One region of the Kitasatospora dryopteridis genome, then DNA from elsewhere that is predicted to be linked to it. Evidence: riboswitches for the same ligand, from Rfam matches in the RefSeq annotation. Region 1 holds a riboswitch; each other region holds the start of a gene.

Region 1 (10,154 bases):
GCAAACGTCAGAACCGGGCCCGTCGGGGCCGGGGCGGGCGGCTCCGCGGTTTTACCCACCTGCCCGGACCGGGACCCGCGTCGAGCAAGACCGGGGGGCCACTCGGCCAGATTGCGGACAGGCGAGGAGCCTGCCCGAGATCGCGGGCAAGCTTACGGCCCCCGATCATGCTCGACCCTAGCCCGGACAGGACACCGGCCAAAACCGCTCCACCACCCGCGTGCGGTGTACTACCAGCTGTCCACATGGAGCTACCGGGGAATCGTCTCAAGCCAGGCCATGACACCCATCGATTGCTGTAGGTCATCCCCGAAAAACCTAGGTCCCGCTTCGGCGAGTGCGCGGCGGATGTCGACGGCTTCGCGGATCGCGGCCAGGCCCTCCTCCTGCCGGCCCAGTTCGCCCAGCCGGATGGCCAGGTTGTTCAGGGACATGGCGAGGTCGGGGAGGTAGGCGTCCGGGCTCTCCTCGGCGAGTGCGCGGTAGTGGGCTGTGGCTTCGCGGATCGCGGCCAGGCCCTCCTCCCGCCGGCCCAGCTCGCCTAGCCGGACGGAGATGTTGTTCAGGGACACGGCGAGGCCGGAGAGGTAGGCGTCCGGGCTCTCCTCGGCGAGTGCGCGGTAGTGGGCTGTGGCTTCGCGGATTGCGGCCAGGCCCTCCTCCTGCCGGCCCAGTTCGCCCAGCCGGATGGCCAGGTTGTTCAGGGACACGGCGAGGTCGGGGAGGTAGGCCTCCGGGCTCTCCTCGGCGAGTGTGCGGCGGATGTCGACGGCTTCGCGGATTGCGGCCAGGCCCTCCTCCCGCCGGCCCAGCCCGCCCAGCCGGATGGCCAGGTTGTTCAGGGACATGGCGAGGTCGGAGAGGTAGGCGTCCGGGCTCTCCTCGGCGAGTGCGCGGTAGTGGGCTGTGGCTTCGCGGACCGCGGCCAGACCCTCCTCCTGCCGGCCCAGCTCGCCCAGCTGGATGGAGATGTTGTTCAGGGACATGGCGAGGTCGGGGAGGTAGGCGTCCGGGCTCTCCTCGGCGAGTGTGCGGCGGATGTCGACGGCTTCGCGGATTGCGGCCAGGCCCTCCTCCCGCCGGCCCAGCTCGCCCAGCCAGACGGACATGTTGTTCAAGCATGCGGCGAGGTCGGGGAGGTAGGCCTCCGGGCTCTCCTCGGCGAGTGCGCGGCGAATATCGACGGCTTCACGGACCGCGGCCAGGCCCTCCTCCCGCCGGCCCAGCCCGCCCAGCCGGATGGCCAGGTTGTTCAGGGATGCGGCGAGGTCGGGGAGGTAGGCGTCCGGGTTCGCTTCGGCGAGTGCGCGGTAGTGGGCTGTGGCTTCGCGGATCGCGGCCAGGCCCTCCTCCTGCCGGCCCAGCTCGCCTAGCCGGACGGAGATGTTGTTCAGGGACATGGCAAGGCCGGGGAGGTAGGCGTCCGGGTTCGCTTCGGCGAGTGTGCGGCGGATGTCGACGGCTTCGCGGATCGCGGCCAGGCCCTCCTCCCGCCGGCCCAGCCCGCCCAGCCGGATGGCCAGGTTGTTCAGGGATGCGGCGAGGTTGGGGAGGTAGGCGTCCGGGTTCGCTTCGGCGAGTGCGCGGTAGTGGGCTGTGGCTTCGCGGATCGCGGCCAGGCCCTCCTCCCGCCGGCCCAGCTCGCCCAGCTGGAGGGCCAGGTTGTTCAGGGACACGGCGAGGTTGGGGAGGTAGGTACTCAGGTTGAACTCGCGATGTCGGTGATCGAGATCAGGCGAGGGGCGGCTGTGGCATGCTCGTCCGCGTGATCGATGCGCCGAACGATGACTGGTCGTTTGCAACAGCGCGTGGATGCGGCCCGCTTCGGTGCCTGCGAGGTGAACGGCGTTCCCGGTGTCGAGCATGCGGCGGGCGGGCGCGGGACGCTGTGCGGCATCTCAGCCCGGCATACCACCCGGTATCTGCATCTTTTCGTTCCCGGCGCCCTGCAGTCGTGCCGGCGGTGTGGCCAGGAGGCTGACGCGTCCCCGACGCAGCCGTGTATCCAGGAGCGCCTTCACGACCGGGTCCTAGAATCGGCCAAGGGCGCGATGCGTGACGAGTTGCTCGCCGCGCTTCGCAAGGGGGCGAACGTCCGATTGTGGCTCAACGGCCGCTCCACAGATCTGGAGAAGTTCTATGCAAGGCTCGATGAGCTGACGGACGGTGCCGGGCCTGCTGCCGAGGCTTTCGCGTCCGCGGCGACAATCGGATTGGCGAACGTCGAGTACGACCTCTGGCGGTTCCTCGTCGTCCTGCCGCAGGACGGTGGCTCGCCGATCATCGCTCGCGGACCACGTGGCGTTCGCTGATCCGTTCAAGACCTGCCGGGGTTGGACGCGATCACGGCAAAGCAGTGGTCAGCCCGGTCGCGGTCAGGCAGCCGTCGATGAGCTGCGGCCGATACTGGATCTTCCGTAAGCCGCGTCTGACCGTCTGCACGAGGTGGTCGGGATCGGCGAAGGCGACGTTGGCCAGGAAGCCGCGTCGCAGCAGCGACCAGATGCCCTCGACCGGGTTGAGGTCGGGCGCGTACGGGGGCAGCTGGTAGACGGTGAGCCAGTCCTGGGCGGCGATGAACTCCTTCATGCCGACGGCCAGGTGAGTATTCAGGTTGTCCCAGATCAGCACGATCGGCCCGCCGAGCTGAGTGTGCGCCGCGATGATCAAGTCGCGATAGTCGGTCCAGGCGAAGCTCTTGCGACCCTTGCTCTTGCCCTGGCCGTCGTCCAGCCGGGGCCGGTAGATCAGTCGGGACCGCTCTCCGGGCTTGTAGCAGGTCAGGGCGGCGATCGAGATGCGCCGGCGGGAGCGGCCGCGCACCCGGACGACGGGCGTTCGGCCGCGGCGTCCCCAGGTGCGGGCCCGCGCCGGCGTCATCGAGACCCCGGCCTCGTCCTCGAACACCAGCCAGGCCCCGAGCGCCGCCACTAGGCTTTTACCTGCGGCCACACCTGCTTCTTCCACACCTCGACCGCCCCCTCGTCACGCTCGATCGCCCGGCGGACCGGCTGCTGGCACGACCACCCGTTGCGCCGCAGGAGCTTCCACACGCCCTGGACGGTGTAGGAGACGTGGAACCGGCGGCCGATCAGAGTCTTGATCCGCGCCAGCGTCCACCGCTGGTCCTCCCAGCCGTGAGCGAGCGGCCCTTTCTCCAGCTCCCGCTCCAGCTGGGTGAACTGCCGCTCACCGAGCCGGGGCACGGACTGCGGCCCCTTCGACTCCAAGCCGGCCGAACCGCCCTGCCGCCAGGCCTGACGCCACCGCTCCACCGACCGCACGGTGACCCGCAGGTCGACCGCGATCACCCGGTTGCCGTCGCCCCGTTCGAACCGCTCGGCGGCCTCCAGCCGCACCCGCTCCCGACGCTGTTGCTCCTGGGCGGTGAACCCGCCCCCCTGCGCGTATCGCACTCCGATGTCGTACCGCAGGGATCAAGGTCCGTCAGCGCCTACGACAAGACGAGTTCAACCTGAGTAGTCGTTCTCGCGGTCGGCGGCGCTAGCCAGATTGGCGGCAGCAAGGGCCGTCTCCAGCGTGGCGGCGGACAGACCCGGTGTGATGCCGTGTGAGGCGGCGCCGTGGCGCCAGTACCGGCGCTCGTGCCCCAGTAGCCGGTCCTCGACATCCTCGGCTTTCTCGCGTGTCGTGTTGCTCAACTCATGGTGCAATTCGGACCTGTTGAGGCTGGCCGGCTTACCGGGACTGGTGGTGGTGTCGAGGAGGTCTGCTAGGGCGGTCATGTGAAGGGTGAGGGCGTTGCCGTAGGCATCCTGGCCTAGCCGCGCGGGCAGGGGCAGGCTGTTCACAGTGTCAAGCCAGTCGTGTCCGGCTAGGCCCTCAACCTTGCTGAGAGAGGCGGCCAAGGCTCCGGCGACAGCGCGGTAAGCATCGGGCCGAGCGGCCGGGTCATCCTCAAGAGGACCTAGCAATCGGGTGTGTGCGGAGTCCAGGTAGTCCTGGGCGAGGCTGCTGGCGGTGCTGGCCTGGCGCCACCAGTCCCCAGCGGTCCGGGCCAGCAGCAGCAGCTTGAGCGGCGTAGCGCCGGGATGCTCGGCGGCGGCCTCGACCACCGCAGCCAGCTGGCCGGGACGAGTTTCGGCGTAGTCGAGCACAACCAGCAGCGACTTGGCAGCGTGGCGGATCTCCCTAAGTTGGTCTGCCGTGGCCTCCGGGCGCGGCCACAGCACGGCCCACCGGTCCGCGGTGAGGAGCGAACCCAGCTGGTGGGCAAGGCGGGTTTTGCCCTGTCCGCCAGGTCCGTGCAGCAGCCACGCCCCGAATCCACTCCTGGCACACCAACCCGTCAGCTCGTCCAGCAGCTGCTGGCGGCCATGGAAGGGGACGATCTGCCGCCCCGCTTGGAGTAACGCCGCCGGCGATGCGAGGCGGCAACCTGGGCCGCCGGGTGAGGCGCTCGGGTCGGCGAGGTGCTGAAGCTCCACTGCCTCCAGACCGGTAGGAGCGGCGCCGTATGCGGCAAGGGCGGCGCGAAAGTCGGAATCGTGGTGCAGTACGTAGGCGGGTGCAATGTTGAGCTGCGCGTTGGCGGAGTGCGCTCGGTCGGAGGTAACCACGCCGACGAGCAGGCGGCCGCAGAACACTGCCGCGCCTGATAGGCCGCCCCACGGAGACGTATCGTCGGACGGCCACCGAGGGGGATGCTGGGCAAGGTCCATCACGTACCGGTTGCGTCCGCTGCCCGGATTCATCTCCCCGCGCAGCTGTACGGCCTCAACCGCCTTGCCTTCGCACTGGGCGACGTCCGGCATGCCCCAGGTCTCGCACCCCGTACCGGGCCGATCGGTGACCATCCGCCCCCAGCGCACCGTAGTTACTGGCGCCTGCCACCGCTGGTCCTCCTCGACCAGGACCAGAGCGGCGTCGTCCCGGCCACCTGCGGTACCGCACCACACCACCGTTCCGTCGGGTGACGGCTCGCCCTTACGGCGTGGCGCGTCCGGGTGGATCACCTGCACCCGTGCTCCGGCCCGCCCCACGACGTGCGCGGAGGTCAGCACCAATCGGCCACCCACCACATACCCCGACCCCGGACCACCGGGCCCGGTCACCGCCATCAGGCGACCCCGCTCCACCCCAACTCCCGCTCACGTCGAAAACCTGAACTCGCTGTCCGGTAGGGATCACCCTGGAGGTGATCATTCGGGGATAAGTTCCTCGGTCTCCTCGTCGCTGGACAGGCGCGGAGCACCGGCGACCAGCAGGTCACCACCGCGGACGTTGCGAGGCGTGAGCGTGAAGGACACGCGATGCGTACGCCCCCGGGACACCCCAGCCTCGGTCTCCGCGCCAACGGCCCACAGCTTGAACCCGGCCTTCGCCTTCGCGTCCGCCCGTACCTCGACCTCGAACTCCATCTCCACCGGACCCACCGCGAACACCACGTCCGGATGGCTTCCACCCACGGCTGCCGCAGCGATGAGCTCGTCCCGCACGGCCGCCACCGCATCCACCAGAAGAATATCCACTGCACCCATCCCGATCCGACGTCCCGTCATGAATGCGACCACCGTAGAACCACCCACCCGCATCATGCAGCCAAATCCGAGCTCCACAGATGGCTCTTATGAGGGCGAGGCCCCGCCATTAGTCTTCCGGACTGAAGGCCCTTCCCGGCATGATCCGGACCAACGACGGACCAAACTGGGCCGAAGATCGAGAGTGACATGGTCAGAGCGTGTTTGGTCAGCGGCCTGTAAATCTGCTGGTTCTCCCGGCCGAGGCCGTAGACCATGGCCGGCATGATGCTCGCGGGGCCGCGGATCACCGCGCCAAGGATGCTGTTGCTCAACCGGGTCGACTTCGAGCCGGGCTGCTACGTCTTCACGCTGGATCAGCCGCTCTTCCTGATGCCGGGTGATCAGGTGTGCGCCGAGGCGCGCTCTGTAGCCGTTCTACGGGCCTCAGGGGCGGTCGAGCGGCCGTCGGGCGACTGGGCCACCGAGCGGTGGGCGTACAAGCTGCTGTGAGCCGCACCGTGCCCCTTGCGTGCCCGTTCGGCCAGGCCTCGGCGGGGAATCCCGGGGAACAACGGCGAGGCGCCCCGCTCCCCCGCAGGTCAGCGAGTCGCCAGCTCAGCCCACATCCAGTGCCGTCGTCTTCCAAACTGGCCACGCGGGTTCGATTCCCGTCGCCCGCTCCAACACGAAGGCCCCAGCTCAGCGACCTGATCGCAGAGCTGGGGCCTTCGTCGTCTGAGGGAATTTCAGGCCGCCACGCCCGTTCCGTGCCCGTGGACGGCCTCGCTCACCAGTCCACGGACCGCCCGCACGATCGACCGCTCGTGCTCTGTTCTGCGTCACGGAAGTGGAGACCGCCGACTCCCACCCCGGCGCACGCCCTCTGCCGAGCCCCGGCCGGGGGGGTTGCGGCGCGGCGCCACGCCCGTGGGCCCTGCGAACACCACCCCGTTTCCCCTCCGGGGCGACCGAGCGGTGGTTGTTCAGGCTGTTGCGAGGCCCTCTGTGTCCGCACGTTCGCAGTCCGCCGGTCGTGCTGTTGCCCGCCCATTCGGCCGGGGAGAGCCTGGAAGGTGAGGCGAACATCGGCGGCGGCCCCCGTCCCCGGGCGCTGGCCGTGTGCCGGCGGAACGGGGTGGTTCCGATGGGAACAGGGCAGCAGACGAACGTACCGGGCGGCGGTCAGCGGTGGCGGTTACCCCACTGGCGGTTCTTCACCTGGGTGATCCTTCTCTTCAACCTGGTCATGCTGATCTGGCTGGTTTCCGGTGTGGCCTCGACCGCCCGGGACTGCGACGGCCTGGTGGGCAACGCCCTGACGGACTGCGAGGCGAGCAACGTCGGGACCGGCATCGGTGCGACGCTGATCGTCGTGCTCTGGGCCATGGGTGACGTGATCCTCGGCGTGCTGTGGCTGGTCACCGACCGGCGGGGGCGGCGGGACTGCCCGGTCTGCGGGAACGGTGTCCGGCGCGGCGTACTGGTCTGTGGGAGTTGCGGATACGACTTCCGCGCCGCGGCCGCGCAGCCGCAGGCCGGCGGAGAACGGCCGAGGCCCGGCCCCGGGATCGGTTGATCCCCGGGTCGGGCCTTCGGGTGTGGTGCCGTGCGGCGGTGTGCGTCAGACGCGGACGCCGTGGGCCGCGAGGTACGCGACCGGGTCGATGTCGGAGCCGTACGACGGGGTGGTGCGGATCTCGAAGTGCAGGTGCGGGCCGGTGACGTTGCCGGTGGCACCGGAGAGGCCGATGACCTGGCCGGCGGTGACGGTCTGGCCGACCGATACCTTCAGCGCCGAGAAGTGGGCGTACTGGGAGTACTTGCCGTCGGCGTGCTTGATGACGACGTTGTTGCCGTAGGCGCCGCCCCAGCCGGCCTCGACGACGGTGCCGCCGGCGATGGCGTGGATGGAGGTGCCGGTGCTGACGGCGAAGTCGACGCCGGTGTGGTAACCGCTGGACCAGTTGGAACCGGCCTTGTGGTACGGGGTGCCCAGGCCGGAGGAGACCGGGGCGACGTAGCCGGAGGCGGCCGCGGCCGGCTTGGCGGCCTCGGTCTTCGGGGCGGCGGCGGGCTTCGGGGCAGCCGGCTTGGCGGCCTCGGTCTTGGGGGCGGCCGGCTTCGGGGCGGCCTGGACCGGGGTGCGCTTCTCGGAGCGGGAGGCGGCGGCGGTGTCGGCCTTCTTCGCCTCGGCCTGCGGCGCAGCAGCCTTCGGCGCAGCGGCCTTGGGAGCAGCAGCCTTGGGAGCAGCGGCCTGCGGCGCGGCGGCCTGCACGGCGGCGCCGCCGACGGCCAGCTTCTGGCCCGGGAAGATCAGGTTCGGGTTGCCGCCGATGACCTGGCGGTTGTCCTGGTACAGCTTCTTCCAGCCGCCGTCGACGTGCTGCGCGTTGGCGATCTTGGAAAGGGTGTCGCCGCGGACGACCTTGTAGGTGGTGTCGGCGGCCGGAGCGGCAGCGGGAGCCTGCGCGGGCGCGGCGGCCTGGGCGGCGGCCGGCGCAGCAGCCTGGGCGGCGGCCGGGGCCGCGGCGGGGGCGCTGTGGGCGCTGGCGGCGGTGGCGGGGATGGCGATGGCGGCGGCGGCCACACCGGTGGCGACGGCGACGCGGGACAGACGGGTGCCCAGAACGGACATGGAGTTGTTCCTCTCCGACGCCTGCGAGGTGAGCTGTCGGGTTCGGGCGGGGAGTTCGCCCGGTCGCGAAAAGGCGCGACTTCACCCCAAGCCGTCCCGGATTGCCCGGTGCGGCGACTTACCTTGGGTCCCCCGCTCCTGCCGTGCACGGAATGGTGCGTGACCCCGGGCGGCGGCAGGACTCGGCGTTCCGCCCGGTGGCCCGCCCAGCCGGTGGCCGGGCAGGACTCGAGGAAAACCCGATGGGCGCCTCGGAGGCAAGCGTCTCGGCCTCACGGACCGTCGACGGCCGCCCGGAGGGTCACTCTCCGCCCGCGAGTGGTGGGCGGAGCGCAGTCGATGCAGTGACCGTACGTGTCCGGATCATCAGCAGTCCGGCAAATCGGACACCCCGTGTGCGCGGCCGGTCGCGGCCGGGCACGGATCATGGCCCACCCGGTGACGCTGGTCACGCGGGCCCCTCTGCAGGCCGTCGGCCCGGGCCGATAACCTCGCTCGCGATCGGTGTTCGAGCCCCTTTTCGAGCGAGGAGTCGCGGGTGCGGCCGCAGTCCCGGCTGGACGTGATCCAGCGCAGCGTGGTGCGCGAGATGGCCGCCCGGTACGGGCAGCGGTTCACGGTCGAGGGCAGCGTGGTGCGCGGCCCGGGGACGACGGCGGTGGCGGTCCGCGAGCATCCGGGAGAGGGCGGTGCGGCCGGCCATGTGGACCTGGGCTTCGTGCTGAACCTGGGGCAGGCGGACGGCCCGGTGGTGTGGGACTGCACGGCGGGCCTGGGCCGCACCGAGGAGGAGCGGCTCGACAGCGCGGTACGGATGTGGGCGACCACCACGGCCGCGGCCGTGGTGGAGCTGCAGGACGGGCGCGGCGAGCACGCCGACCGCTGCCGCCCGGCGGAGCTCCCGGGATGGCAGGCGGTGCAGGGTCCGGCTGCGGTCTTCGGTTTCGGCAGCGACCTGCTGGCGGAGTGGCTTGCGGACCACCAGGTGCTGCCGGCGCTCGCCGGGGCCCTGGCGCTGTCGGCGGGCACCGGTGTGACCGGGGTGAAGCTGTTCCTCGGCGGCCGGGCCGGGGAGGACGTCGCCGAGGTGCGGATCAACGGCACCGTGTCGGAGCAGGCCTCGGCCGCGCTGCGCGGCCTCGACTGGCCGCGCGGCGAACGGCTGTGCTGGGCAAGGCTGTTCGTCCTGCTGGTGCCGGACGGCGCGGCGGCGGCGCAGGCCGCTCCGGCCGCCGCCGAGGTGCCGCCGGCCGCCGCGCCGGCCGTGCGGCGCGGGCTGCTGGCGCGCTGGCGGCGGGCCGGGGTCGGGCAGTAGGGCGGGTCAGCTCGCCACGGACGAGATGGTCTTCGCCAGCTGGTTGAGGAAGTCCTGGATCGGCCGGGCCGCCGTGGACTGGCTCACCATGAAGCCGAAGAGCGCTGCGACGATCGCGTGGCTGGTCTTCAGCTGCTTGTTGCGGATGAAGATCACGACGATGACGCCGAACAGGAACAACGCGGAGACGGAGAAGGCCACCCGGACTCACTTCCTCAATCTGTGGCGGGGGTTCGTGCTGGAACCCCGTGTCGAAACCGGACCGCGGCCTGCGCCGACCGTCCCTGGCACGAGTCGACCGATCCCGCCGTCGTGGAGGTGCCCGTGGCGCCGATACCGCCTGCTGTCTGCCGCACCTGCCGCCCCCAATCCCCCGAGCATCGACCAGCCCACCCGGACTCAGTGTGGTCGTTCGTGCTGCCTGCGTAAAGGACTAGCCGGGAGCCCGGGGCGAAGATCCTGCCATGTGAGACGAATTTCCGCCGACCGAGACGATAGCCCATGCCTTCTGACGAACCGTCGGCGGGGCCGGGTGTCAACACGCCGGAATGGCCAATCGGCAGGCCCGTGGCCTGTGTTCCACCGGGTGGTCCGGCTGTGAGGATTGGCCGAAGATCACTCCCCAGGGGTTGACAGACGCTACTGGCGCCACACCAGCAGCACGGCGCGATCGTCGTTGACGTCCTTGGCGACGGTCTCGATGAGGCGCCCGGCCGCGCCG
Region 2 (10,154 bases), 4.3 Mb from region 1:
TCCAGGCGGCGTACTCGGCGGAGTTGGAGGCGCCGCCGGCGGAGTACTGCGAGCAGTCCCGGCCGGGCACGTTGTACGCCACCGCCACCGGGACCTGCTGCTGCAGGGCGGCGCGGGCCTGCAGCTTCGCCATGGCCCTGGTGGTCTCCTGGGGCGTCGCCGTGCCGTTGAACCACTGGGCGACCGGGTACGAGCCCATCTTCGCCATGGCCAGCGCGTCGGTGAGGTCGCCCGACTTGAGGTCGGCGGCGGCCTGGTGCAGGGCCTTGCTGTCGAGGTCGACGTAGAACCTGGCGCCGGGCGCGGGGGCCCGGTCCCGGCCGGTGGCGGCGGACGCGGGGGAGGGCAGACAGCAGGCCGCGACGGCGGCGACAACGGCGCTCGCTGCCGCGATTCGACGGCGGTGGCGGGACACGTGCGGCTCCTAGGGCTGGCGGACGGGGGTACCGGGAGGCTTCCCCCGTAGTGTGGGAGCGCTCCCAAGCGCGAGGGAATGTCTAGTCGGCGCCATCCGGCGCGTCAAGACTCCGCGCAGAAAGGGATGTTGGGTGCGGAGGCGGAAGGTGCCCCCGCACCCGGCGGCCGTCCGGCCTCAGCGCTGCCGGCGGACGCCCTCGCGCCACAGCAGCCCCAGGATGCCGGGCTTCACCTCCGTGGTGGCCACGCCCATCGCCCGCCGGACGAACCGGTCGTCCGCCAGCTGTGCGAGCATCGCCGCCGCCAGGTCGGCGCGCGAGGTGAACAGCCCGTCGGCGCTGTCCTCGGCGAGCAGGTAGCCGGTCGGCGCCAGGGTGGTGAACAGCCCGGACGGGCGGGCGATCGTCCAGTCCACGTCCTCGGCGGACCTGATCACCTCCTCCATCCGGCGCATGTCCTCGTGCAGGGTGCGGCCCAGCACTCGGTTCACGTACGGGTCCAGCACGTGGTTGAACAGGAAGGCGCCGCTGGGCCGCCAGGCCGGGTCGGCGACGCTGGAGCTCACCGCGACCAGCCGCCGCACGCCGTGCCGGGCCATGGCGCCGGTGACGGCCCGCGCCGCCTGCGAGTAGAGCGTGACGGGCGCCCGGCTGAACGTGGTGCCCAGCGCGGAGAGCACCGCATCGCTGCCCGCGACCACCGCGTCCACCGCCGCGGGGTCGGTGGCGTCGGCCGGTACCACGGTGAGCCCCTCGCGCAGCGGCAGCCCCTGTGGTCGGCGGGACACCGCGGTCACCTGATGGCCGGCCGCGAGGGCCTGGTCGACCAGCTGGCGGCCCGTCGGCCCACTGGCGCCGAGGACGACGATCTGCATCTGCACCCAACTCCTCAATCCTGTCCGGGCTTTCCCGGCCCTTCGACGGCTTGACGATCGCCGAGGGGGCGGACGATATTCAACGGTGATGAATAAGAGCCGGGGCCGTCCGCGCGGCAATCCGCCGACCAGGGCCCGCATCGCCGAGGCGGCCCGCGGCCTGTTCACCGAGCGCGGCTACCGCGGCACGACCCTGCGGGCGGTGGCCGCCGCGGCCGGTGTGGACTCGGCGCTGATCGCCTACCACTTCGGCTCCAAGCAGGGGCTGTTCGGCGAGGTCATGCAGGTGGAGTGCGCCCGCTCGCTGGGCCTGGCCGACGCTCTCCGCGGGGACCGGGACGGCCTCGCGGACCGGCTGCTGCGGGCCGTCACCGACCTCTGGGACGACGCGTCCTTCAACCGCCTCCCGCTGCAGGAGGACGACGCCCGCCGGGTGCTGCAGGAGTACCTGGAACACGAGGTGCTGGCCAGGATTGCTGAATTCCTCGGCGGCCCGGACGCGACCGAACGGGCCACCGCAGCCGTCACCGTGATCGGCGGCCTGATCCACACCCGCTACGTCAACCCGCTGCCGACCGCGGCCGGCCTCTCCTCCGCCGACGTCCGCCGCATCCTCGGTCCCGTGCTCCGCACGGCCCTGGCGACCCGCGCCCGCAGGCCCGTGCCGGCCGGGCGGCGGTAGACGCCGGCATCGTTCATCCGGCTGAACCGGCCGGTGGCCCCGGGCGATGGCCGGAGCGTCCGCTGTCGCCCGCTCGCCTCCGGGCCCTCCCGACCCGGCGCCGACGGTCTCCCCCAGCCTGGCGGCCGGGAGGTGCCCCCATGCTCCGTCGCTTCGCTCCCGCGCTCGCCCTCCTTGCCCGCCGACGGGCAGGAGGGGCCCACCCTTTCGGCACCGGCGGGCCCTTCGGCTCGGGGCGGGTGTCGCCCGCTCGCCTCCGGGCCCTCTTGATCCGGCGCCGACGGTCTCCCCCAGCCTGGCGGCCGGGAGGTGCCCCCATGCTCCGTCGCTTCGCTCCCGTGCTCGCCCTCCTTGCCCGCCGACGGGCAGGAGGGGTCCACCCTTTCGGCGCCGGCGGGCCCTTCGGCTCGGGGCGGACGCCTCTGCCCGATCGTCACGTCTTGCTGTCGGGGGCATTGACGGCATGTCAGGTTCGCGCCTACGGTCTGGCCATGGATGCAGCCACTGTTCACTCATGTGAACACGGCCGAATCCAGGGGAGCCCTTCTCGCCCGTGCGGATCGACCGGGCCGGGCCCCCGTTCCGCCCGGAGTCCGGTCCGGCGCTCCCTGCACCGCCACACCCGCCGACCGCCGGGCGTCCCCCACCCGTCCGACCCGAGGGACTGATTGTCATGATCGCAACAGTGGGACGTTCTGCCCTGCGCCGCCGCGCGCTCGCCGCCGCCGTCGGGGCCGCCCTGGTGGCGGGCCTCTCCGCCACCGCCGCCGGGCAGGCCCGGGCCGCCACCTACGAGAGCTCGCCGTACGGCTTCGCCGCGGGCACCACCGGCGGCGCCGGCGGCAGCAGCACCACCGTCACCACCCTGTCCGCGCTGAAGTCCGCGGTGGCGGGCAGCGCGGCCAAGACCGTGTACATCTCCGGCACCATCTCGCTCAGCGGCCAGGTCGACGTCGGTTCCAACACCAGCGTCATCGGCGTCGGCGCGAACTCCGGCCTGACCGGCGGCGGTCTGCGGGTGAAGAACGCCACCAACGTCATCCTCCGCAACCTGAAGATCTCCAAGGCGGTGGGCACCGACGCCATCACCCTGCAGGCCTCCACCAAGGTGTGGGTGGACCACAACGACCTGTCCTCCGACCGCACCCACGGCAAGGACTACTACGACGGCCTGCTCGACATCACGCACGGCTCGGACAGCATCACGGCCTCCTGGAACAAGTTCCACGACCACTACAAGGTCAGCCTGGTCGGCCACTCCGACAGCAACGCCTCCGAGGACACCGGCAAGCTGCACGTGACCTACGGCCACAACTGGTTCGACAACGTCAACTCGCGCCTGCCCAGCGTCCGCTTCGGCACCGCGCACGTGTACAGCAACTACTTCACCAACGTCGGCGACAGTGCCGTCCACTCGCGGATGGGCGCCCAGGTGCTGGTGGAGCGCAACACCTTCGCCGGCAGCTTCGAGTCCGTCACCACCACCGGCGACAGCAAGACGGACGGCTACGCCAACCTGTTCCGCAACGACCTCGGCTCGACCACCACCGAGATCACCCGGACCGGCAGCTTCACCACCGCGCCCTACACCTACAACCCGACGGGTGCCGACACCGTGGCGTCCGTGGACACCGCGGGCGCCGGCACCGGCCGGATCTGAGCCGAAGCACGCGCAACGCGCCGACGGCCCCGGGCGGTTGCCCGGGGCCGTCGTGCGGCGTGCCTGCGAGGTTACTTGATCTTGAGGACCTGGCCGGGCTTGATGAGGTCCGGGTTCTCTCCGATGGTCGACTCGTTGCTGTCGTAGACCTGCTTCCAGCCGCCGAGCTTGTTCTTGTCGGAGATGTCGGACAGCGTGTCGCCGGCCGCCACGGTGTAGGTGGTCGCCTCCTTGGCGCCCTGGGAGTCCTGCGGCGCGGAGGTGGCCGCCGGGGCCTGGTCCGCGGTGGCGGGCGCGGCGGGGCCGGTGGCCGCGCCGGTGGGGTCGGTGACCGGCGGGACGCCGGTGACGGGCTGACCGGTCGTCGGGTCGGTCGTGGTCGGCGCCGTGGCCCCCGGGAGCGTGGTGCCGGGGGTGGTGCCCGGGGCCGGGGTGGTGGTGGCGTCAGGGGTGCCCGGCACGGTGCCGGTGGGCGGCAGCGCGGTGGTCGGGGCGGACGGGGTCGGCGGAGTGGCCGAATGCCCGTTGCCGGAGTTGTCGCCCTGGTCGTTCTGGGTGGCGCCCGGACCCGTCCAGTAGTCGTAGATCTCCTGGCTGGTGGTCCAATACCACTGGCCGCCGGCCTGGTACCAGTACACGCCGTTGGCGTCCCGGCCCTGCATGCCGGGGAAGACCGGGGCCGCACCGCGAGCCGTGGTGGTCGGCGCGGGCGTGGCCGTCTCCGTCGGCACGACGGTCTCGGGCTTGCCCTCGCCGGTCAGCCCCGCGGTGGTGGCGCACTTGCCCCAGACCTTGGCGCCGCTGTCGGCGAGCACCCGCTCCGCAACGGTGATCTGCTCGTCCTTGGTGGCGCGGTCCGGGGTGGAGGCGAACAGGTCGCCGCCGTAGGCGACCCAGGTGCGCAGGTCCAACTGGAGTCCGCCGTAGGTGCCGTCGCCGGTGGCCTTGGTCCAGTTGCCCGCCGTGGCGCACTGTGCGACCGCGTCCCAGGTGGTGACCGGGGCGGCGTGGGCGCCGGTGGCGGTGAGCAGCGGGATCGCCAGACCTGCACCTGCCACGCCGGCGGCTGCGACGGCGCGCTCGGTCTGGGTGGGGCGGCGGTGACGGCCGGAGCCGATGAAACCCATCGAGTTCCCTCTCCGCACGCCTGCGAGGTGAGCTGTCGGGTTCGGACCGGGGAGGTGGCCCGGCCGCGCGGACGCGGCTTCACCCCTAGCCGTGTGGGGGCGGCGTCGAAACGTGGGTCCCCCGTCCCTGCCCAGGGTCTGGTCGGTGACCCGTTCGACGCGGTGGGCAGGGTTCGGCGTGCCGCGCCTCGGGCGCCCGTGCTGTCGGGCTGAGGTGGAGATTAGAGGGATCGTCACCGCGATAACAAGCCAGCATCCTGAACATCACACAATCATCACGAGTGCTGAGATGCCGCAGGCGTGCATTTCGGCCACACGCCCCGTCATGCGAACGGCTGTCGACGGGGCGCCGACGGGTCGCCACGCAGGTCACGGGGGATGCCGACCCGGCCTGACGTGTCCGCGGCGGGCGGTCCCGGGCGAATTCCGTGGGAAATTCGGCGAAATTCCGCGCCGGAAATGCGGGCGGCCGCTTCCGTTGCCGTGTGCGGGGAATGGCGGTCCGTCGGCGGGCGGCCCCGGCGGGCCCGCCCCGCCGGGGTGATCACGGCACGAACGGAGGCCCGGAGGATCTTTGCGCCGCCGTTCGGGCGCGACGCGCGAACACCGGACCGGCACCGTTCGTGGCGGAACGGAAAGCGGTGGCATGCCCTCCGTTCCGGCCTCCCGGTCGGCCGGCCGTCAGCCCTCCGGCGGCCAGCACGCCAGCACCGCGGCCGCCTCCCCGTCCGTCAGCGGCCGGTGCCCCATCGCCACGTCGTTCCCGTCGAAGGACCATGACTCGGCCAGCAGCAGCACCGGCCGGTCGCCGTCCTCCCGCAGCACCGCCCACCACCCCAGGTCGCCCTGCGCCGACCACTCCACGTACCGGAAGCTCGTCCGAGCGACCCCGGCGCCCTCCGGCGGCAGCCAGTCCGTCACCGATCCCTCCGCCGACGGCGCCCACCGCTGCTGGGCCTCCGTCAGCCCGACCACCTCGTCCACCGAGACCTGCACCCAGGCCCCGCCCGGCCGGGCGTCCGCCACCGCCAGCGGCGTGCAGCGGACCATGGCGTGCGCGGGCAGCTCCTCCGGGCAGTCCGGCGCGCAGTTCGCCACCGTGGACGGCGGCGCGAACAGGCACCAGAACGGCCCCTCGGCGAGGAACGGGCCGTCCATCCCCACCATCCGCACCTCGCCCGCCACCGGGGCCCGCTCCGCGGGGGCGAACCCGTGGCCGCCGTACGGCGACGCGGTGCACCCGGGCGCCGCCCAGCGGGCCAGCGACGTTCCGGCGGCCCGCGCCCACCCGGGCGGAGGAGAGGGGGACCAGGGGCGGCGCGCCGCGCAGCCGCACCCCGCTGCGTCGACGGAAACGATGACGGTCATGACAGGCATGGTGGCAAACCGGCCCGCCGCCGCCCGCGGCCGGGTGCCGGCCGGCCGGGAGACGGCGGTCCGGGAGGCGGTGGGCCGGCGGTCGGCCGGTCGGCCCGTGTACCGGTCACCCGTGCGCGGGTCAGCTCGCGCTCCGGTCCGCCACGGGCCGGGGAGCCGCCGCGGGGCCGGCGCCGGCGGGCCGACCGCGCAGGCCGAGCGTCACGGCGACGGCCGCCAGCAGCACCGGCACCGCGACCACCCGCAGGCCGGCCGCCATCCCGGCGGTGAACTCGGCCGGGCCGTGCGCAGATCCGCCCCCGGCGTGCGAGGCGAGCACCGTGCCGACGACCGCGACGCCGAGCGCCGCGCCGAGCTCCCGGGCCGCGGTGTTCAGCCCGGCACCCAGCCCGGCCTGGTGGCCGGGGAGTTCGGACACCACGGTGTGGGTCAGACCCGGGGCGCACAGCCCCATGCCGGCCGACAGCACGAGCAGCCACAGCGCGTACACCGGGTACGGCGTGGCCGGGCCGGCCGTGGAGACGCCGAGCAGCCCGCCGCCGATCAGGGCCAGCCCGCCGCCGGCCACCAGGCGCACGCCGTGCCGGTCCTGCAACCGAGCGGCGAGCCGCGGCACCAGGGCCATGCCGACGGTCAGCGGCACGATCGCCAGCCCCGTCCGGGCCGGCGGGTAGCCCTTGGCGTACTGCAGGAACTGCGAGTTGACGAAGAACAGCGCGAACAGGCCGAAGAAGGACGCCGCCGTGCCCACGGCCGCCGCGCGCAGCCGGCGGGAGCGGAACACCCGGGGGTCGACCAGCGGCCGCCGCGCCCGCAGCCCGTGCCCGGTGAACAGCGCCAGCAGCACCGCCCCGGCCGCGAACCCGGTGAGTACCGGCGCCGACCACCAGCCGTGCGAGGGGCCCTCGATGATGCCGTACAGCACGGCGCCGGTGCCGCCGATCAGCAGCACGGAGCCCGCCGGGTCGGCGGAGGACGGGTGGCGGGGCAGGTCGGGGACGGTGCGGAGCACGGCCGCCGCCAGTACGGCCGCCAGCGGTGCCATCGCCCAGAACAGCGCCTGCCACGGCAGGTACTGGGCGGTCAGGCCGCCGCCGACGTTCCCGGCCAGGCCGCCGAGGCCGACCGCGAGCGTCCAGGAGGCGACGGCCTGCACCCGTCGCTCCGGGCCGGCCAGGTGCACCAGCACCGCCATGGTGGCGGGCATGACCAGCGCGGCCCCCGCGCCGGAGACCGCCCGCCCGGCGACGAGCGCGGCCACCGAGCCGAGGGTGCCGCCGCCGGCGCTCAGGCACGCCCCCGCGGCGAACAGGGCGAGCCCGGCGAGCAGCGCACGCCGCCGCCCCCAGCGGTCGCCCAGCGCGCCGGCCGGGATCAGCAGCCCGGCGAAGACGATGACGTACGCGTCGACCGTCCAGAGCAGTGCGCTCGGGGACGGATGCAGGGCGGAGGCGGCGAGTTGGGGGATCATCAGGTTGATCGCGGCGACCATGCTCTGGGCGACCAGCACACTGGCGCACATCGTGAGCAGGGTGGACCGGCGCAGTGCCGTCCGGGTGTTTTCGGGCATGGGCGGGGGAGCTCCTTCCGGAGCGGAGGTGTGTGGGTTCCCGTCCACCGTAGGGCGATGCTTGGATTGCATCCAGTGCATGTTCTGCATGAGAGGAATGCGTGCCGTGCAATCCACGATGGACCTCAACCTGCTGATCGCCCTGGACGTGCTCGTCGAGGAGCGCAGCGTCTCGGGCGCCGCGGCCCGGCTGCACCTGTCCGAGCCCGCCATGAGCCGCACCCTGGGCCGCATCCGGCGGGCCCTCGGCGACCCGGTGCTCGTCCGGGCCGGGCGGACGATGGTGCCGACCCCGCACGCACTCGCGCTCCACCCCGAGGTCCGCGCCGTGGTGGAGCGCGCCCGGGCACTGTTCACCGCCGGCGGACAGGTCGACCTGCGCACCCTGGACCGGACGTTCACCGTTCTGGCGCACGACGCCTTCGCCGCCGCCCACGGCGCCGGACTGTTCGCGCGCACGGCGGCCGAGGCACCCGGGGTGCGCCTGCGGTTCTTCGGCGAGAGCCACCTCGACGCCCCCGCCCTGCGCGAGGGCACCGCCGACCTGGAGGTCGGGGTCATCGACACCACCTCGCCCGAGGTGCACGTCGAACAGCTCTACGAGGACCGGATGCTGGCCGTCGTCCGGGCCGGCCACCCGCTGCTCGACGGCCCGCCCACCCCGGAACGGTTCGCCGCAGGCCGGCACATCGGCGTCTCCCGGCGCGGCCGCCTGCACGGCCCGATCGACACCGCCCTCGCCGAACTCGGCCTCTCCCGCACGGTGGTGGGCACCGTGGCGACCTATCCGGCGGCACTGTTCGTGCTGCGCAGTACTGATCTGATCGGCCTCACCACCAGCCGCAGCCGCAGCCTGGCCGACGCCCTCGGTCTGGTGACGCTCGACATCCCGCTCGACCTGCCCTCCCTCCCCTTCGGGCTGGCCTGGCACCCCCGCCACGACGCCGACCCGGCCCACGCCTGGCTGCGCGGCTGCATCCGCGAGCTGCTGGCCGGCGACGGGTGGTGAAGTCAGGGGCCCAGCGCCCCTGAGGGGTTGCCCCGCCGGGCTCGGTGGTCAGGCCGGGAGCGGGGGGACGTCCTCGGGGGTGATGGCATGGTCGGCGGGGGTGATGGGGGAGGGGAGTTCGTCGCGGCCGGTGAGGTAGCGGTGGACGGCGGCGGCGGCCGCGCGGCCTTCGGCGATGGCCCAGACGACCAGGGACTGGCCTCGGCCGGCGTCGCCCGCGACGAAGACGCCCTCCGGCCCGGCCGCGAACCGGCCGTCCCGGGCGAGGTTGCCGTGGGCGTCCAGGCCGAGGCCCAACTGTTCGGCCAGGCCGCTGCCGTGTTCGGGGCCGGAGAAGCCGAGGGCGAGCAGCACGAGGTCGGCGGGGAGTGCGTGCTCGGTGCCGGGCACCGGGGTCCGGCCGCCGGGTTCGGCGTCGGCGAAGCGGACGGCCGAGACGTGTCCGCCGGAGTCGGTGTCGAAGCGGACGGTGGCGGAGGCGTAGGCCCGGATGTCCGGGTCCGCGAGGGTCGGCGGCCGGAGTTCGCCGGCCTCCTCGTGCGAGGTGGTCGCCCGGTGGACCTTGGGGTGGACGGGCCAGGGCTGCGCCTCCGGGCGGGCCGCGGGTGGCCGCGGATGGATGTCCAACTGCCTTACGTCCAGAGCTTCCTGGCGCACAGCGGTGCCCACGCAGTCGGCCGCGGTGTCGCCGCCGCCGATCACCACCACGTGCCGGCCCTGCGCGCTGACCGGGGAGTGGTCGAGGTCGCCCGCCACCACCCGGTTGGCCAGCGGCAGGTACTCCATGGCCTGGTGGATGCCGGCGGACTCCCGCCCGGGCACCGGGAGTTCGCGCCAGGCGGTGGCGCCGACGGCGATCACCACCGCGTCGCAGCCGGCCCGCAGCTCGTCCGCCGGCAGGTCCCGGCCGACGGCCACGCCGGTGCGGAACTGCGTTCCCTCGGCGCGGAGTTGGTCGATCCTGCGGTCGAGGCGGTGCTTCTCCAGCCGGAAGTCCGGGATGCCGTAGCGCAGCAGGCCGCCGATCCGGTCGGTGCGCTCGTAGACGGTGACGGTGTGGCCGGCCCGGGTGAGCTGCTGGGCGGCGGCCAGGCCGGCGGGGCCGGAGCCGACCACCGAGACGGTGCGCCCGGTGCGGCGCTCCGGCGGCCGCGGCGGTTCCAGGCCGTGTTCCCAGGCGTGGTCGGCGATGGCGAGTTCGACGTTCTTGATGGTCACCGCGTCGGCGTTGATGGCCAGCACGCAGGCGCTCTCGCAGGGCGCCGGACAGAGCCGGCCGGTGAACTCCGGGAAGTTGTTGGTGGCGGCCAGCCGTTCCACGGCGTCGCGCCAGTCGTCCTCGGAGACCAGGCGGTTCCACTCCGGGACGAGGTTGCCCAATGGGCAGGCCTGGTGGCAGAACGGCAGGCCGCAGTCCATGCACCGGGCGGCCTGGCTG
Region 3 (10,154 bases), 2.0 Mb from region 1:
CTGGGGCACCCCCGCGGAGCCCGTCCAGGCCCACTGGCCCCCGCAGGGCCTGATCCTGCCGACGCAGTACCCGCCCGCGGCCCCCACGCCCCCCGCGCCCATGCCCGCCGTCCCGATGCCCTCCGGCCGGGTCCACCCCGGCCCGGTGCCCGCCGGGTACCCGGCGCAGCCGTATCCGCACGCCTACACGCCCGCCCCGGCCCAGCCCCCGGCGCCGAGCCCCGGCGCCCCCACCGTGCAGTCCGCGCCCGGCGCCGACGACCTCCAGCAGCTCGGTGAACTGCTGCGCCGTCAGGCCGGGGACGGCCGCCCGTGACCGCCGCCAGGGTGGTCGACGGCCGCTACCGGCTGACCGAGAAGATCGGGCACGGCGGCATGGGCCAGGTCTGGGCCGGGCACGACCAGCGCCTCGACCGCCGGGTCGCCGTCAAGCTGCTCCGCACCGACCTGCTCGGCCCCGAGGACACCACCCGCAGCCGCGCCGACGAACTGCGCCGCCGCTTCCTGCGCGAGAGCCGTATCAGCGCCGCGCTCGACCACCCCGGCCTGGTCACGGTCTTCGACGCGGGCGCCGACGGCGCCGAGCTCTACCTCGTCATGCAGCGGGTGCCCGGCGTCAGCCTCGCCGACCTGCTCGCCGAGGACGGCCCGCTCACCGTCGACCGGGCGGCGGCCGCCGCGGCCCAGATCTGCTCCGCGCTCGCCGCCGTGCACGCCGTCCCGGTCGTCCACCGCGATCTGAAGCCCAGCAATGTGATGGTCCGTCCGGACGGCCGGACCGTGCTGCTCGACCTCGGCATCGCCACCGCCCTCGACCCCGACGCCACCCGGCTCACCCTGACCGGCACCCCGATCGGCAGCCCCGCCTACATGGCGCCCGAACAGGCCCTCGCCGCCGGCGTCGACCCGCGCAGCGACCTCTACGCGCTCGGCTGCCTGCTGCACGAGATGCTCACCGGCGACGCGCCGTTCACAGCCCCGACCGCCCTCGGTGTGCTGCGCCGGCACGTCGACGAGCCGCCGCCGCCACTGCGCGAGCTGCGTCCGGAGGTCCCGGCGGCGCTGGAGCGGCTCGTCCTCGACCTGCTCGCCAAGCAGCCCGCCGACCGCCCCGCCGACGCCCAGCAGGTGTACGCCTCGCTGCTTCCGCTGCTGCCCGCCCCGACCGCCGGGCCGCAGCCCCCGTACGGCGCGCTGCCCGACCCCGCCCGCCCGTACCGCCACCCGCACCAGCCGCAGCCCGCCCGCACGGCGGCGCCGGCCCCGCTGCGGGTGCGGCTGCCCGCCCCGGCACCGGCGGGCGACCCCGCCGCGGCCGACCACGCCCCCGTGCTGATGGCCGCCGTCCCGGCCGCCGCCGGGCCGCCGCACACCCCGGAGCCGAACCGCACCCCGGAGCCGGCCCGCGCACCCGAGCCGGCCGAGGACCTGACCGCCGCCTGCGCCCGGCTCTCCGACCTGGTGGCCGCCCGCCGCCACACCGAGGTGATCGGCCTGGCCGCCCGGCTGCTGCCCAGGGCCGCCGCCGAACTCGGCGAGGGCGCCCCGCTGCTGCACACCGTCCGGACGATCTACGCCCGGACGCTGCTGGAGGAGGGCCGCGCCCAGGACGCGCTCGCCGAGTACCGGCTGCTGGCCTCCGCCACCGCGGCCGAGCGCGGCCCGTACGATCCGGCGGCGCTCGACCACCGCTACCGGGCGGCGGGCTGTCTGGAGCGGCTCGGCCGTTCTGCGGAGGCCCTGGCCGAGTACCGGGCGCTGACCGCCGCACTGCCGCCCGACTCGGACCAGGCCCTGGAGGTCCGCGAGCGCACCGGGCGGCTGCTGACCTCCGCCGGCGACCACGACGCGGCCTGGCACACCCTGCTCGAACTCCTGCTGGACACCGAGCGCCGCCGCGGCCCGCACCACGCCGACGTCCGGCGGCTGCGCGCACTGCTCGACCGGATCGGCGCCCTGCGCACCGCGACCCCGCTGCCCGGCGCCACCCCGTCGGCGCCCGCGGCCGGCACACCGCCGTCCGGGACGTCCCGGCCCGACCCGCGGCTGTTCGGCCAGGCCGGCCCGCCGCCGACCCCGGTGCCCGGCAACCCGTACGCCACCGGCGGCTGAGGCACGGCGCACACGGGCCCGCGTGCGGGGTCTGGGCAAGGCGCGGACGGCTCCCTATTGTTCACTCCAGTCAGGAGAACCATCGGACGCCATACGCCGCACCCACCGCCCCGGGAGGCCCCACGTGATCCGCATCCGCTCCGCCCTCCGCCCGGCCCGCACGGCCGCCGGCGTCCTGCTCGCGGCCGCCGTGCTGTCCGCGTGCGGCGGCGCCCCGGTGCACCAGGGCGCGGCGGCGGTGGTGGGCGGCGAACGGATCCCGATCGCCGAGGTGCAGGCCAAGGTGACCGCGCTGCGGGACGCAACGGCGGCCGCCGCACCCGAGAACGCCCGGCCGGAGCAGGCCGGCCTGGTCCGCCGGACGGTCGCCGAACTCGTCCTGGACCGGGTGATCGCCCGCGCCCTCGCCGACCGCGGACTGTCCGTCTCCGAGGGGGAGATCGCCGAGGCCCGGCAGGCCGACGCGAAGATGCTCGGCGGGGACGCCGCGCTGGAGCGGCAGCTGCTGCTCCGCCAGGGCGTGGCCGCGGCCGACGTCCCGGTCTTCTACCGGCAGCAGATCGGCATCCGCAAGATCGCCGCGGCGGCCGGCCAGGACCCGCGCACCGAGCAGGGCGACGCGGTCGTCCGCAAGGCCCTCGCCGAGGCCGGCACCGCCCTCGGCGTCGAGGTCAACCCGCGCTACGGCCGCTGGGACCCGGAGCAGATCGCCCTGGTCGACGCCACCACCGACTGGCTGCCCCGGCGCCCCGCCGCCGGCTGACCGCCCGCACCGCCGCCGGCCCGCACCCCGCTCCCCGAGCGCGGCCGGGCAGCAGGCCGGGAACGGTAGGTTCGGGGGTGTGGAGACTCCGAAGCTGATCCTGCTGACCACCACCCACCGGGTCGCCCCCGGCCTGCTGTCCTGGCCGGCCTGGGAGGCCCTGCGCTCGGCCGGCCGGGTGCTGGCCGCCGACCCGGCGCACCCGCAGCTGCCCGCCGTCCGGCAGGCCGGGGTGGAGGTGGAGATCGTCGAGCGGACGTCCGCGCCGGCACTGGCCCGCCTGCTGGCCGGGGCCGCGCCCGTGCTCTGGCTGGGCAGCCCGGACGGCGACCCGGGCCTGACCGACGCGCTCGCCCGGCTGGCGGTCGAGGAGGCCGGCTCGGTGCCGGAGATCGAGCTGCTGCCGGGCTCGTACGACCTGCCGGGGGCGCGGCTGCTCGACCTGGCCTCGGTGATGGACCGGCTCCGCTCGCCCGGCGGCTGCCCGTGGGACGCCGAGCAGACCCACGAGTCGCTGGTGAAGTACCTGGTCGAGGAGGCGTACGAGCTCGTCGAGGCGATCGAGGAGGGCGACCGCGAGACGCTGCGCGAGGAGCTCGGGGACGTGCTGCTGCAGGTCTTCTTCCACTCCCGGATCGCCGAGGAGCACCCCGAGGACCCGTTCTCCGTGGACGACGTGGCCGGCGACATCGTGGAGAAGCTGATGTACCGGCACCCGCACGTCTTCGGCGACGTCGAGGCGACCGGCTCCGACCAGGTCGAGGCCAACTGGGAGCAGCTGAAGGCCGCGGAGAAGCAGCGCGAGTCGGTGCTCGACGGCGTGCCGTCGGGCCTGCCCGCACTGGCGTACGCGGCCAAGCTGGTGTCGAGGGTGCGCCGGGCCGGCTTCACGGCGGTGCCGGACGCGCCGTACGAGCTGCCCGGCGAGCTGACCGCGGAGAGCGCCGGCGAGCTGCTGCTGGCCGTGGCGCAGCGGGCGTACGACGCCGGGGTGGACGTCGATGCGGCGCTGCGCGGTGCCGCGCGCCGCTACCGGACGGCCGTGCGGACGGCCGAGGGGCTGTCGGACTGACGCTGCGGGGGCACGACCTCGCTGATCGCCTCGCCGACCAGGGCGAGCAGCTCGGCGAGCGGGGCGAGGCTGTCGGGCAGGTCGGCGAAGGAGACGATCCGCTCGCCGTGCGGGCCGGCGACCGCGAAGAGGTCGATCGGGCCGAGGTGCTTGGTGGCGGTCTCCACCAGGGCGGCGATGTCGCTCGGCTGGTGGGCGTCGCCGCTGACGCCGACCACCGGGCAGCCCGGGCGGTCGAGCTCGGTGGCCAGGTCCTCCGCCACGCCGGGGCGCAGGTCGGCGACGAGCATGCCCGCGGCCCCTGCGGCGGCGAAGCGGCGGGCGAGGTCCGCCCCCTCGCCCCCGCTGAGTACGGCGATGACCACCACTGCCCCGGCTACTCGCACGGCCTGCTCCTCTCTGAGCACGCTTCCCCGTGGACGGCACCGCACGGCCGCCCGTCATCGGTTATCGGAGGATCGTAGGCACCCCGCGACCCTCCGCAACAGGGATTACCCCCCAGGTGACCAGACTCACGCCCGTCCGGGCGGACGGTCCGGGGCGTGTCCCACGGGTGCACGGCGGACGGTGCCTGGCGTCGGGCGGGCCGCCGTCCAGCGGATACCGTCGGGGCATGCCGGAGACGTCCCGAACCGACCAGCCCGAACTCTTCACCTGGGAGTTCGCCGCCGACCCGTACCCCGCCTACGCCTGGCTGCGCGAGCACGCGCCGGTGCACCGCACCACGCTGCCCAGCGGAGTGGAGGCCTGGCTGGTGACCCGGTACGCGGACGCCCGGCAGGCCCTCGCGGACAGCAGGCTGTCGAAGAACCCGGTGCACCACAGCGAGCAGGCGCACCGCTCCGGCCGGGTCGGCATCCCGGGTGAGCGGCAGGCCGACCTGATGACGCACCTGCTGAACATCGACCCGCCGGACCACACCCGGCTGCGCCGGCTGGTGTCCAAGGCGTTCACCCCGCGGCGGGTCGCGGAGTTCGAGCCGCGGGTGCAGCAGCTCACCGACCGGCTGATCGACTCCTTCGCCGGGCGCGGCACCGCCGACCTGATCCACGAGTTCGCCTTCCCGCTGCCGATCTACGCGATCTGCGACCTGCTGGGCGTGCCGCCCGAGGACCAGGACGACTTCCGGGACTGGGCCGGAATGATGATCCGACACCACGGAGGGCAGCGCGGCGGCGTCGGCCGGGCCGTGAAGCGGATGCGCGGCTACCTAGCGGAGCTGATCCACCGCAAGCGGGCCGACCCCGGCGACGACCTGATCTCCGGGCTGATCAGGGCCAGCGACCACGGCGAGCACCTGACCGAGAACGAGGCCGCGGCGATGGCCTTCATCCTGCTGTTCGCCGGCTTCGAGACCACCGTCAACCTGATCGGCAACGGCCTGTACGCGCTGCTGCGCAACCCCGGCCAGCGGGCGCTGCTCCAGGAGTCGCTGGCCCGCGGCGAGAGCGGCCTGCTGGAGACCGGGATCGAGGAGCTGCTCCGCTACGACGGGCCGGTGGAGCTGGCCACCTGGCGGTTCGCGACCCGGCCGCTGGCGATCGGCGGGGTGGAGATCCCGGTCGGCGACCCGGTGCTGGTCGTGCTGGCGGCGGCCGACCGCGACCCGGCCAGGTTCGCCGACGAGAACACCCTGGACCTCGCCCGCACCGACAACCCGCACCTGGGCTTCGGCCACGGCATCCACTACTGCATCGGTGCGCCGTTGGCCCGGCTGGAGGGCCGGGCGGCGCTGGCGACGCTGCTGACCAGGCTGCCCGACCTCGCGCTGGCCGCCGACCCGGCCGACCTGCGCTGGCGCGGCGGCCTCATCATGCGGGGGCTGCGCGAGCTGCCGGTCGCCTTCACCCCGAAGGCGGACGTTCCACCGCCGCCCGGGCGGGACGACACCGCCTGACGGTGTGTCGTGTCGCCGCCGGGAGACCGGGACTGAACACTCATCAATCAGGACAAACCAGTATCGTTCGTGGGCGATAATCAGTTCGCCGTAATTCTTGCGTGATATGAGCGATATGAGCTTGTGATCGGTCGTCGGCTCTGCCTACTCTCCGGATCAGTCCGCAGCAGCGGACCCCGGCTGCGGAAACGCCGAATCCTGTCCGCCGCATCCCGGGCCTGACGACCGAAGACGAAGGACAGGGGCGGGGGAACCACGTTCGTCGCCGTCCCCACGGCTAGGGGTGAAGCCGCGTCAGCAGGACCCCTCCTGCGGCCGCGGCCGGGCCAAGCCTCCCGGTCCGAACCCGACAGCTCACCTCGCAGGCGTTCGGAGAGGGACAACCCATGCTCTTCACCGGACCTGGCCGCCACCGCCGCAGGACCTCCGCCGAGAAGGCGGTCGCCGTCGCGGGTGTCGCCGGTGTCGGCCTCGCCATGCCGCTGCTCACCGCGGCGGGCGCGCATGCCGCCCCCGTCTCGATCTGGGACAAGGTCGCCCAGTGCGAGAGCGGCGGGAACTGGAAGATCAACACCGGCAACGGCTACTACGGCGGGCTGCAGTTCAGCGCACGCACCTGGAAGGGGTTCGGCGGCGCCCGGTACGCGCCGCTCGCCCACCAGGCGAGCAAGAGCCAGCAGATCGCCGTCGCCGAGAAGGTGCTGGCCTCCCAGGGGCCCAATGCGTGGCCGGTCTGTTCCAAACGCGCCGGCCTGACCCGCGCCTCCGCCTCGAGTACCGGGGCGGCCGGCACCGCCCAGTCCGGCACCGCCCAGTCCGGTAGCGGGCAGTCCGGCAGCGGGCAGCGCTCGGGCTCGCCGCGGTTCCCCGGCCACGGCGGGTGGGACGCGTCCGGCGGCGTGTACTGGTACCAGAAGGACGACCGCTGGTACTGGACGGCGCACCGCGAGATCTACGAGCGGTACCTGCCGCCGACCCCGGCCGGGCCGGCCGGCGGCGACGACGGGGACGCCGCGGCGGAGGACTCCGGGCGGACGCTCCAGGCCGTCCCCGTCCCCGCGGTCGGCCGCGCGACGTACACCGTGCAGCCCGGCGACACGCTCTCCGGCATCGCCGCCGACCGCGGCCAGGCCGGCGGCTGGGAGCAGCTGTACGCGAACAACAGGGAGGTCGTCGGCGCCGACCCCGACCTGATCCTGCCCGGCCAGCAGCTGCAGCTGGACTGACGGACCGGCACTGTACGAACGGCCCGTCCGCCCGCGGGGCGGCACCCGGGGGCGGACGGCCGGTTTTGTGGTCCTTCAGGTGAACTACCGGCGAGTAGCCAGGTCACACGGTGAGACAGGGCCATGCGCGGCGTGGCCCCGTGGGCCCGTGCGGTTAGGCTCTGGTCGTAACGACCCTCATCCGCTTCCGCTAGGAGATGCCTCGTGCCGTCCATTGATGTCGTCGTAGCCCGCGAAATCCTCGACTCCCGCGGTAACCCCACGGTCGAGGTCGAGGTCGGCCTCGACGACGGCAGCACCGGTCGTGCCGCTGTCCCGTCCGGTGCCTCCACCGGTGCCTTCGAGGCCCTGGAGCTTCGCGACGGCGACAAGAACCGCTACTTCGGCAAGGGCGTGGAGAAGGCCGTCCTCGCCGTCATCGAGCAGATCGGCCCGGAGCTGGTCGGCTACGACGCCACCGAGCAGCGCCTGATCGACCAGGCCATGCTCGACCTGGACGCCACCCCCGACAAGTCCTCGCTCGGCGCCAACGCCATCCTCGGCGTCTCCCTCGCCGTGGCGCACGCCGCCTCCGAGGCCAGCGACCTGCCGCTGTTCCGCTACCTGGGCGGCCCCAACGCGCACGTCCTGCCGGTGCCGATGATGAACATCCTCAACGGCGGCTCGCACGCGGACTCCAACGTCGACATCCAGGAGTTCATGATCGCCCCGATCGGCGCGGAGTCCTTCTCCGAGGCCGTCCGCTGGGGCGTCGAGGTCTACCACACCCTCAAGGGCGTGCTGAAGGAGCGCGGCCTGTCCACCGGCCTCGGCGACGAGGGCGGCTTCGCGCCGAACCTGGACTCCAACCGCGAGGCCCTCGACCTGATCGTCGAGGCCATCAAGAAGGCCGGTTACACCCCGGGCAAGGACGTCGCGCTCGCCCTGGACGTCGCGTCCTCCGAGTTCCACAACGACGGCGCCTACACCTTCGAGGGCAAGGCGATCTCCTCCGCCGAGCTCATCGACTACTACGCCGAGCTGGTCGCCGCGTACCCGCTGGTCTCCATCGAGGACCCGCTGGACGAGTCGGACTGGGACGGCTGGAAGGCCATGACCGACAAGCTGGGCGACAAGGTCCAGCTGGTCGGCGACGACCTGTTCGTCACCAACCCGGAGCGCCTGCGCCGCGGCATCGAGACCGGCACCGCCAACGCGCTGCTGGTGAAGGTCAACCAGATCGGCTCGCTCACCGAGACCCTGGACGCCGTCGAGCTGGCCCAGCGCAACGGCTACCGCTGCATGATGTCGCACCGCTCCGGCGAGACCGAGGACGTCACCATCGCCGACCTCGCCGTCGCCACCAACTGCGGCCAGATCAAGACCGGCGCCCCGGCCCGCTCCGAGCGCGTCGCCAAGTACAACCAGCTGCTGCGCATCGAGGAGATCCTCGACGACGCCGCCGAGTACGCGGGCCGCGGCGCGTTCCCGCGGTTCAAGTTCGAAGGCTGACACCCCGCGGCTGACACACGGCCGCTGGACCGGTGCCCCGGCAACCACCCCGTAGGGTGGGGGCCGGGGCACCGGCGTGAGCAGGAGGGGTACGAGCGATGTGGAAGATCCCGGGACTGGCGGGGCGACCGCGCTTCACCAGCCGCGCGACCGTGCTCGTGCTCGTCCTGTGCTCGCTGGTGGCGATACTCGCCTACCCCGCAAGGCAGTTCCTGACGCAGCGCTCGGAGATCGCCGACCAGCGGGCGAGGGCGGAGCACGCCCGGCAGCAGGTCGACGAACTCCGCCGGGCGAAGGCCCGCTGGCAGGACCCGGAGTACGTGAAGGCGCAGGCCCGCGAGCGGCTGCACTTCGCGATGCCCGGTGAGACCCCGTTCGTCTCGGTCGACCCGTCGGCCACCGCCGGGCCGGCCTCCGCCGACGCCCTGCCCACCGGCCCGGTCAGGGCCGCCAAGCCCTGGTACACCACCGTCCTCGACTCGGTCGACCTGGCCGACTCGACCACCGCCCCTCACGAAGACAGCACCCCATGACTTCTGAACAGCACCCCGGCACCCCCTCCGGCCCCGCCGTGCCGGACGCCGACGTCGCCGCCATCGCCGCCCAGCTCGGCCGGGTCCCGCGAGGGCTGCGCGGCGTGGCCCACCGCTGCCCCTGCGGCAACCCCGACGTGGTCGAGACGGCCCCCCGGCTGCCCGACGGCACGCCGTTCCCCACGCTCTACTACCTGACCTGCCCCAAGGCCGCCTCGCTGATCGGCACCCTGGAGGCCGACGGTGTGATGAAGGATCAGAGCGCCCGGCTCGCCGAGGATCCGGAGCTCGCCGCCGCCTACCGCGCGGCCCACGAGGACTACATCGCCCGCCGCGACGCCATCGAGGTGCTGGAGGGCTTCCCGAGCGCCGGCGGCATGCCGGACCGGGTGAAGTGCCTGCACGTCCTGGTCGGCCACTCGCTGGCCGCCGGACCGGGCGTCAACCCGCTCGGCGACGAGGCGCTCGGCATGCTGGAGGACTGGTGGGCCAAGGGCCCCTGCGTCTCCGCGGAGGAGGTGGAGGCCGCCGGCGAGCGCGTCCTCCGCAACCGCGCCAAGGACCAGGACCACGCCGCCGTCATCGCGGCCAAGGAGCAGAAGACCGCCGAGCGCGCGGCCAAGCGCGCCCGCGCCGAGGAGGAGGGCCAGTGACCGCAACCCGGGTCGCCGCGATCGACTGCGGCACCAACTCCATCCGGCTGCTGATCGCCGACCTCGACCCGGCCACCGGCGCGATCACCGACCTCGACCGCCGGATGGTCATCAACCGGCTCGGCCAGGGCGTGGACTCCACCGGCCGCCTCCACCCCGACGCCCTGGAGCGCACCTTCGCGGCCTGCCGTGAGTACGCGGAGATCATCACCGCGCACGGCGTGGGCCCGGAGCGGATCCGCTTCGTCGCCACCAGCGCCTCCCGGGACGCCGAGAACGCCGCCGAGTTCACCGAGGGCGTGCACGCCGTTCTCGGCGTCACCCCCCAGGTGGTCAGCGGCGAGGAGGAGGCCCACCTCTCCTTCACCGGCGCCACCAAGGAGCTCACCGGCGGCTCGTTCAAGCCG

What was found. Region 1 has a riboswitch for cyclic di-AMP ahead of ACQ614_RS12375 (M23 family metallopeptidase). Riboswitches for the same ligand answer to the same signal wherever they lie in the genome.
Region 2: linked by a shared signal. The riboswitch ahead of ACQ614_RS31565 (LysM peptidoglycan-binding domain-containing protein) and the one ahead of ACQ614_RS12375 (M23 family metallopeptidase) in region 1 are both predicted to bind cyclic di-AMP.
Region 3: linked by a shared signal. The riboswitch ahead of ACQ614_RS21425 (transglycosylase family protein) and the one ahead of ACQ614_RS12375 (M23 family metallopeptidase) in region 1 are both predicted to bind cyclic di-AMP.

What each region holds. Positions count from the first base shown of each region.
Region 1 is NZ_CP192749.1:2,709,857-2,720,010, forward strand. Features, by position in the region: gene ACQ614_RS12340 (tetratricopeptide repeat protein) at 252-1,676, opposite strand; gene ACQ614_RS12345 (hypothetical protein) at 1,809-2,312, shown strand; one part of gene ACQ614_RS12350 (IS630 family transposase) at 2,344-2,967, opposite strand; one part of gene ACQ614_RS12350 (IS630 family transposase) at 2,970-3,416, opposite strand; gene ACQ614_RS12355 (hypothetical protein) at 3,471-4,982, opposite strand; gene ACQ614_RS12360 (trypco2 family protein) at 5,163-5,579, opposite strand; gene ACQ614_RS12365 (hypothetical protein) at 5,757-5,993, shown strand; gene ACQ614_RS12370 (hypothetical protein) at 6,517-7,059, shown strand; gene ACQ614_RS12375 (M23 family metallopeptidase) at 7,105-8,118, opposite strand; cyclic di-AMP (ydaO/yuaA leader) riboswitch at 8,122-8,286, opposite strand; gene ACQ614_RS12380 (DUF6348 family protein) at 8,657-9,433, shown strand; gene ACQ614_RS12385 (hypothetical protein) at 9,440-9,634, opposite strand; gene ACQ614_RS12390 (PP2C family protein-serine/threonine phosphatase) at 10,073-10,154, opposite strand, start outside.
Region 2 is NZ_CP192749.1:6,967,157-6,977,310, forward strand. Features, by position in the region: gene ACQ614_RS31545 (glycoside hydrolase family 6 protein) at 1-415, opposite strand, end outside; gene ACQ614_RS31550 (NAD(P)-dependent oxidoreductase) at 593-1,291, opposite strand; gene ACQ614_RS31555 (TetR family transcriptional regulator) at 1,380-1,973, shown strand; gene ACQ614_RS31560 (pectate lyase family protein) at 2,647-3,633, shown strand; gene ACQ614_RS31565 (LysM peptidoglycan-binding domain-containing protein) at 3,705-4,760, opposite strand; cyclic di-AMP (ydaO/yuaA leader) riboswitch at 4,762-4,914, opposite strand; gene ACQ614_RS31570 (hypothetical protein) at 5,442-6,128, opposite strand; gene ACQ614_RS31575 (MFS transporter) at 6,259-7,707, opposite strand; gene ACQ614_RS31580 (LysR family transcriptional regulator) at 7,805-8,716, shown strand; gene ACQ614_RS31585 (glutamate synthase subunit beta) at 8,765-10,154, opposite strand, start outside.
Region 3 is NZ_CP192749.1:4,695,133-4,705,286, forward strand. Features, by position in the region: gene ACQ614_RS21395 (hypothetical protein) at 1-316, shown strand, start outside; gene ACQ614_RS21400 (protein kinase domain-containing protein) at 313-2,112, shown strand; gene ACQ614_RS21405 (SurA N-terminal domain-containing protein) at 2,237-2,875, shown strand; gene ACQ614_RS21410 (MazG family protein) at 2,955-3,947, shown strand; gene ACQ614_RS21415 (SDR family NAD(P)-dependent oxidoreductase) at 3,905-4,333, opposite strand; gene ACQ614_RS21420 (cytochrome P450 family protein) at 4,561-5,844, shown strand; cyclic di-AMP (ydaO/yuaA leader) riboswitch at 6,038-6,226, shown strand; gene ACQ614_RS21425 (transglycosylase family protein) at 6,231-7,070, shown strand; gene eno (phosphopyruvate hydratase) at 7,275-8,561, shown strand; gene ACQ614_RS21435 (FtsB family cell division protein) at 8,660-9,094, shown strand; gene ACQ614_RS21440 (DUF501 domain-containing protein) at 9,091-9,747, shown strand; gene ACQ614_RS21445 (exopolyphosphatase) at 9,744-10,154, shown strand, end outside.